DNA from 2 places in the Stenotrophomonas sp. YJH_SMC_21 genome. Region 2 is predicted to be linked to the other one. Evidence: riboswitches for the same ligand, from Rfam matches in the RefSeq annotation. Region 2 holds a riboswitch; the other holds the start of a gene.

Region 1 (3,411 bases), on a different contig from region 2:
TCCAGAACGGCGCTTCCTGGCCCAGCGAAATGCCGCGCACGTAGCTGGCATAGGCATTGAGCTGGTCGGTGGCCTTCCACACCACCGCAGTCTGCGGCAGGAAGCGCGACAGGCGGCTGTGCCGCTGCGGGGTGCCACGCTTGTCGTAGGCGCGCTCATCGAGGCGCACGAAGCGGCCACCGGCCAGCCACTGCCAGTCATCGCCGAAGCTGATCCGGTCCAGCGCGAAGAACGCGGTCTGGCGGCTGTCCAGGCGCTGTGCGGACGGTCCCGGCATCTTCGGCGACGGCGCGAATACCGGCACCGGTGCTTCGTGGATGTTGCTGGTGCCGACGTACTCGTTGACGCTCGGGCGCTTGTCCACGGTGCGCCGGAAGTAGTCGGCACCGACGGTCAGCTCATGGCCGACGCTGCCGGTCTCGAAGCGGCCACGCAGCTCGGCACGGGCCTGCTGGTTGCGACGGGTGTCGTCCGGGCTGCGGTAGTCGTAGACGTCATAGTCGCCGTTGGGCGCGAAGTAGTTGCCCGGCACGCTGCCATCGGCGCACAGCACGGCGTAGTAGCAGCCGTAGGCGAAGGCGACGTTGTCATCGATCACCGAACGGCTGTGGCCGACCGAGATGCGCGACTGCCAGGCCTCGTTGAAGTCGTAGGTATGCAGCGCGGTGATGTTGGTGCTGGCGATATCCACCGGGCGCTGCCACGGCTGGTAACCCAGCAGGTGTTCGCGGTCGACGCCACGCGGCAGGTCGCGTGCGCCCAGCAGTTGGTAGCCGGACACCGAACGCTGCGAGCTGGTCTGGTAATTGGCATCCACTTCCAGCTTGCCGCGCTCGCCAATGAGCCAGTCGGCGGCCAGCGAGTAGAAGTTGCGGCGACCGTCGGCGTGCTCGACATAGGAGTTGCTGGAATCCCATGCGGCATTCAGGCGCAGGCCGAAACGCGGGGTGATCCAGTGGCCGACATCGACGGCGACGTAGCGCGAGCCTTCCGAATCGGTACCGAGCGTGGCGGTGCGCACTTCGGCCGGGCGCTTGCCGATGTAGTTGATGATGCCGCCCGGCGCCATCACGCCTGCGGCCAGGCCGGCTTCGCCCTTGAGGATTTCAACCGACTGCACGTTCTCCAGCGCCAGGCGCTGTTCGCCGGCGATGGACAGGCCGTTGAAGCGGTAGCCGGTGGCGGCGTCCAGGGCAAAGCCACGGATGGCGACGTTCTGGTAGTAACCCACCGGCGCATACGCATCACCCAGCGAGGCATCGTTGCTGGCCAGCTCGGACAGCGAACGCACCTGGCGACGGTCCAGGTAATCGCGCTCAAGCACGTTCACCGAGGCCGGCGTGTCCTTCCAGCTGCCGCCACCGAAGGCGTTCACGCGTGAGGTATCGGCCTTCGGTTTGCCGGCCTGCACGCGTACCGCCGCCAGTTCGGTGGGCGAGCGCTCGGCGCCGGTGGCAGCCGCATCAGGGGACGCATCGGCCTCGCTGGCGTGCAGTGGCAGCGCAGCGCAGAGGGCGAGGGAGAGCAGGGTGGGGCGCAGGCAGCGGTTCATTCGGTTCGTCTTCGGACAACAAGGGAGACGAAGCGACGGCGCGCAGGTGCACAGGGCCCATGATGGGGGTGTGGCTGCGGCTCAAAGCTCCCTACGCCGGTGCAAACCGGATCAGGTTCCAAGGGACTCTCTCAGCCTGGCAGATCCAGGCACCCCCGCTTCAGGTGACCATTTCACTACAAATGGTACGGATTTGCGAGCCGGCGTCCTTCAGGCTGCGGGGTCCAGGCTGCGGGGTCAGATCCCTTTCCGCAGGAAAGGAATCTGACCCCAATGGTGCGCCAACCGGGTCACGCCGCCGCGTGCAGCGCCTGCAGCAGTGCCTGTCCCGGCGCGCTGTGGAACCACGCCGGATGCCCCAGCATGAAGGGCTGCCACGCGACGTCGGCATTGGCGGTCGAGCCGGTGACGCCTTCGAAGTACTCCACTTCGGACAGTGCGAAGTCGAAATGGACCATCGGCAGCAGGTCGGCCAGCAGGTGCACGCGTGCCGCCGACAGCGGCAGCACCTGGCGGTAGCCGTCGAGCAGGGCCAGCGCGATATCGATGCGCACCGCCTCCATGCCGCGCTCCAGTTCCAGCCACGCCACCGCGTTGCGCTCGATCGCCGTGGCGAGGTCGAACAGCGCACTGGTGGGCGAGGCCAGGCCGAAATCCAGCACAGTGCTGACCTGCCCATCGCGCCACAGCAGGTTGGAAACGTGCCAGTCGTTGTGCGCCCACAACCGTGGCTCATCGCGCAGGCGCTCGGCCAGGCCGGCATGCCACGGCAGCACGTCGCGCTGCAGCTGCGCTTCCCATGGAATGCGCGCGAGGTAGCGGGCCAGCCCGGGACGCTCGTGCAGCCCTGCCTTGATGGCCGCGATCGGATCGTCGGCACGGATCAGATCGTCGCGCGCGACCAGCACATGGGTGCTGCGTTGGGGCGCGTGGTAGCTGGCGGCGGCCCGGTGCAGCTGCGCGAGTGTGCGCCCGGCTTCGCGGGCCTGCGCGACATCGGTCAGCAGCGACCACGACACGGCGTCGCGGTACAGGTCCTCGCCGACGCCGATCGCATGCAGCTCGAACGTCCATTCGCCATGTTCGGCCGCCGTGTGGCCATCGGCCGCTGGCAGCACCTGCACCACCGGTACGCCCGCTGCGGCGAGATGGGCGATGAAGTGGTGCTCTTCTTCCAGGCAGGCCGCACTGCGCACGCTGTGGTGATGGCGCTTGACGAACACCGCTCCGTTCGCGCCGTTGACGATGGCGGCAGCCGACAGCGGCCGCGGGCTGTGCCAGTGCGGTTGGCTGCGCTCGTCCAGCTGCGGGTAGTGCTGGCGCAGCCACGCGATGTCCGCCGCGCTGATCGGTGGCCAGTCGGCAGCGACCTCGTCGTTGTTGAGGCCCTGCACGCGGTGGGAGGAAGAAGTCATGCCGCAGCCCCAGTGGGGAAAGTCACATCCAAGGCTGCGCATTCAACGCCATGCACGCGGCCAACGCAAACGGGCGGGTCATCGACCCGCCCGTCCGTGCATCGGCATGGAAGATGCCGCGCTGCTTACCAGCCGCGATGGCGACCGCGGTCGTGGTAGTAGCGGTTGTCGTAGTAGCGCTCGCGTTGCCAGCGACGGTCATTACCGCGGTCGTAGTAGCCGCTGCGGTAGTAGCCACGGTCGTAACGGCGATCGTAGCGGTCGTCGTAACGGCGATTGTCGTAGTAACGGCGGTCGCGGCGGTCGGAGGTGGTCAGGTTGCCGATCGCGCCGCCGGCCACGGCGCCGCCGACGGTGGCAGCGGGATCGCCGTTGGAGAGCAGGTTGCCGGCCACGCCACCGACCACGGCGCCGACCAGGGTGCGCTTGTCCTTCCTCGACATC
Region 2 (3,411 bases):
CGGAGAACGGTGACATGCGCAGGCTCATCGTCACCAGCTGGTTGAGGTAGGAGCCCAGCGTGGTGGTGAACGTATCGAAGATGAAGCCGGTCGGCCCCAGCACCAGCAGGATGGCTGCCAGCAGGGCAGCCAACGCCAGGTTGAAGTTGGACAGCCACTTCACACCTCGCTCCACGCCACTGGCGGTGGAGGCCATGTACAACACGAAGGCGACGGCAATGATGGTCATCTGCACGGCGACGGTAGCCTGCACGCTGAAGACGCGTTCGATACCGGCAGCAATCTGGATGGTGCCGAAGCCGAGCGTGGTGGCGACACCGATCGCGGTGGCAACTACGGCGGCGATGTTGACCACCCGACCGATCCAGCCGCGATGGTGGCGGCCGATGATCGGCTGCAGCATGTCGCTGACCAGGCCGCGTCCATTGCGGTTGAACTGGAACCAGGCCATCGCCAGGCCGATCAGTGCGTAGATCGCCCACGGGTGCAGGCCCCAGTGGAAGAACGCATAGCGCATCGATGCGCGCGCCGCATCCAGGCTTTGCGGCGCCAGGCCTTCCGGCGGCTTGCTGAAATGCGAGATGGGCTCGGCCGCACCCCAGAACACCAGGCCGATGCCCATGCCGGCGGCGAACAGCATCGACATCCAGCTGGCACGCGAGAACTCGGGTTCGGCGTCCTCGCCGCCGATGCGCAGGTTGCCGAAGCGGCCGAACGCCAGGTACATCAGGAACACCAGCGCCAGGAACACCACTAGCAGGTACAGCCAGCCGACACTGCGGATGACTTCTGCCAGCATCGACTGGACCACGGTGTTGAAGGGGCCGGGGGCGATACCGGCGAGCAGCACCAGCAGCAGAACCAGTGCGATGGAAACGCGAAACACCATGAAGGAGCTTCTCCGATCAAGGGGGATTGAGGGGAGCGAGCAGAGCTTGCGGCGAAGGGCCGGCGGCATGCAGCACGGACCGGGCAGGGGCCGCGAAGGCGGCGGGGAACGCATCGATCTCAGCAACGCGATGGCGTGCACGTTACTGAACGCGGCGTCATGGTTCCGTTAACGAATGGCGACCTGGTCCCGGAGGCGGGCGGTCTATGCTCTAATGCGCACCAAGAAGCGGGGGTACCGGGCCATGTGGCCACGGTTGAGACAGTCCCTTGGAACCTGATCCGGCTCATACCGGCGTAGGGAAGCTTTGCAATGCAGCCGTGCCCGGACTCCGCCCAAGGACCGTCCGTGCGCGGGTGCCGTGCGCCGCCGCTTCGTCCCTGACCTTCCTGGACGATGCCCGATGAACGCACAGCTCTCCGCCCTGCAGCAACAGGCCCAGCAACTCTCCGCATCCGTGACCCGGCCCATTCCCGGCTCGCGCAAGATCCACGTGCCCGGTTCACGCCCGGATCTGCAGGTGCCGATGCGCGAGATCGCGCTGACCCGTACGCCGACGCTGTTCGGTGGCGAAGAGAATGCGCCGGTGACCGTTTACGACACGTCGGGCCCGTACACCGACCCGGAGGTGCGCATCGATCTGTCCGCCGGTTTGCCGGCACTGCGTCGCGGCTGGGTGGAAGAGCGCGGTGATACCGAGCAGCTCGAAGGACTGAGTTCTTCGTTCGGCCGCGATCGCGAGCATGACCCGAAGCTCGACGCGGTGCGTTTCCCCGCGCGCAGCCTGCCACGCCGCGCACGTGCCGGTGCCAACGTCACCCAGATGCATTACGCGCGCCGCGGCATCATCACGCCGGAAATGGAATTCGTCGCCATCCGCGAGAACCAGCGCCTGGACGCGATCCGCGATGCCGGCCTGCTGCAGCAGCACCCGGGCGAGGCGTTCGGCGCGTCGATCCAGAAGATCATCACCCCGGAGTTCGTGCGCGACGAAATCGCCCGTGGCCGTGCGGTGCTGCCCAACAACATCAACCACCCGGAAAGCGAGCCGATGATCATCGGCCGCAATTTCCTGACCAAGATCAACGCCAACATCGGCAACAGTGCGGTGTCTTCCGGCATCGCCGAGGAAGTGGAGAAGCTGGTGTGGGCGATCCGCTGGGGCGGTGACACGGTGATGGACCTGTCCACCGGCAAGCACATCCACGAGACGCGCGAATGGATCATCCGCAACTCGCCGGTGGCGATCGGTACCGTGCCGATCTACCAGGCCCTGGAGAAGGTTGACGGCCGCGCCGAGGCACTGACCTGGGAGATCTTCCGCGACACCCTGATCGAGCAGGCCGAGCAGGGCGTGGACTACTTCACCATCCACGCCGGCGTGCTGCTGCGCTACGTGCCGCTTACCGCCAAGCGTGTTACCGGCATCGTCAGCCGCGGCGGCTCGATCATGGCCAAGTGGTGCCTGGCGCACCACAAGGAGAACTTCCTCTACACGCATTTCGAAGACATCTGCGAAATCATGAAGGCCTACGACGTGACCTTCTCGCTGGGCGACGGCCTGCGCCCGGGTTGCATCGCTGATGCCAACGACGCGGCGCAGTTCGGCGAACTGGAAACGCTGGGTGAACTGACGAAGATCGCCTGGAAACACGATGTGCAGACCATGATCGAAGGCCCCGGCCACGTGCCGATGCAGCTGATCAAGGAAAACATGGACAAGCAGCTGCGCGAATGCGGCGAAGCGCCGTTCTACACGCTGGGGCCGCTGACGACCGACATCGCGCCGGGCTACGACCACATCACCAGTGCGATCGGCGCGGCGATGATCGGCTGGTTTGGCACGGCCATGCTCTGCTACGTGACGCCGAAGGAGCACCTGGGCCTGCCCAACCGCCAGGACGTGCGCGACGGCATCATGGCTTACCGCATTGCCGCGCACGCGGCCGACCTGGCCAAGGGGCATCCGGGCGCACAGGTACGCGACAACGCGCTGAGCAAGGCGCGCTTCGAGTTCCGCTGGGAAGACCAGTTCCACCTCGGCCTGGATCCGGAGAAGGCCAAGGAATTCCATGACGAGACGCTGCCGAAGGATGCGCACAAGCTGGCACACTTCTGCTCGATGTGCGGCCCGCACTTCTGTTCGATGAAGATCACCCAGGACGTGCGCGACTACGCCGAGGCCGGCATGAAGGAGAAGTCGCAGGAGTTCCGTGCTGGCGGGGCCGAGGTCTACCGCCAGGGGTAACGGGTAGTGCCGGCCGCCGGCCGGCATTCCGTCGTGCACGGGACCGGGGAGAGTGCTGGCCAATGGCCGGCACTACCGTTCATCACGCCGCGCCCGGCTATCCTCCGCGCATCGCCCAGGGGAAAGGACGCCATGCCCGTTGCCACGACCACCCGCTGGCTGGCCATCGCCCGCCGCCATCCTTCGGCCTGGCTCCTGGCCGCCCAGTTGATCGCGGTGCTGCTGTATCCCGCCCTCGATGACACCGCCGCTGGCCGGGCGGCGCTGGGCATGT

What was found. Region 2 has a riboswitch for thiamine pyrophosphate ahead of thiC (phosphomethylpyrimidine synthase ThiC). Riboswitches for the same ligand answer to the same signal wherever they lie in the genome.
Region 1: linked by a shared signal. The riboswitch ahead of AC5P67_RS12970 (TonB-dependent receptor) and the one ahead of thiC (phosphomethylpyrimidine synthase ThiC) in region 2 are both predicted to bind thiamine pyrophosphate.

Annotation. Positions count from the first base shown of each region.
Region 1 is NZ_JCAFSU010000008.1:175,768-179,178, reverse strand. Features, by position in the region: gene AC5P67_RS12970 (TonB-dependent receptor) at 1-1,552, opposite strand, end outside; TPP riboswitch at 1,624-1,719, opposite strand; gene AC5P67_RS12965 (phosphotransferase enzyme family protein) at 1,843-2,967, opposite strand; gene AC5P67_RS12960 (glycine zipper 2TM domain-containing protein) at 3,093-3,411, opposite strand, start outside.
Region 2 is NZ_JCAFSU010000001.1:70,063-73,473, reverse strand. Features, by position in the region: gene AC5P67_RS00350 (BCCT family transporter) at 1-889, opposite strand, end outside; TPP riboswitch at 1,110-1,210, shown strand; gene thiC (phosphomethylpyrimidine synthase ThiC) at 1,293-3,137, shown strand; gene AC5P67_RS00340 (ion channel) at 3,270-3,411, shown strand, end outside.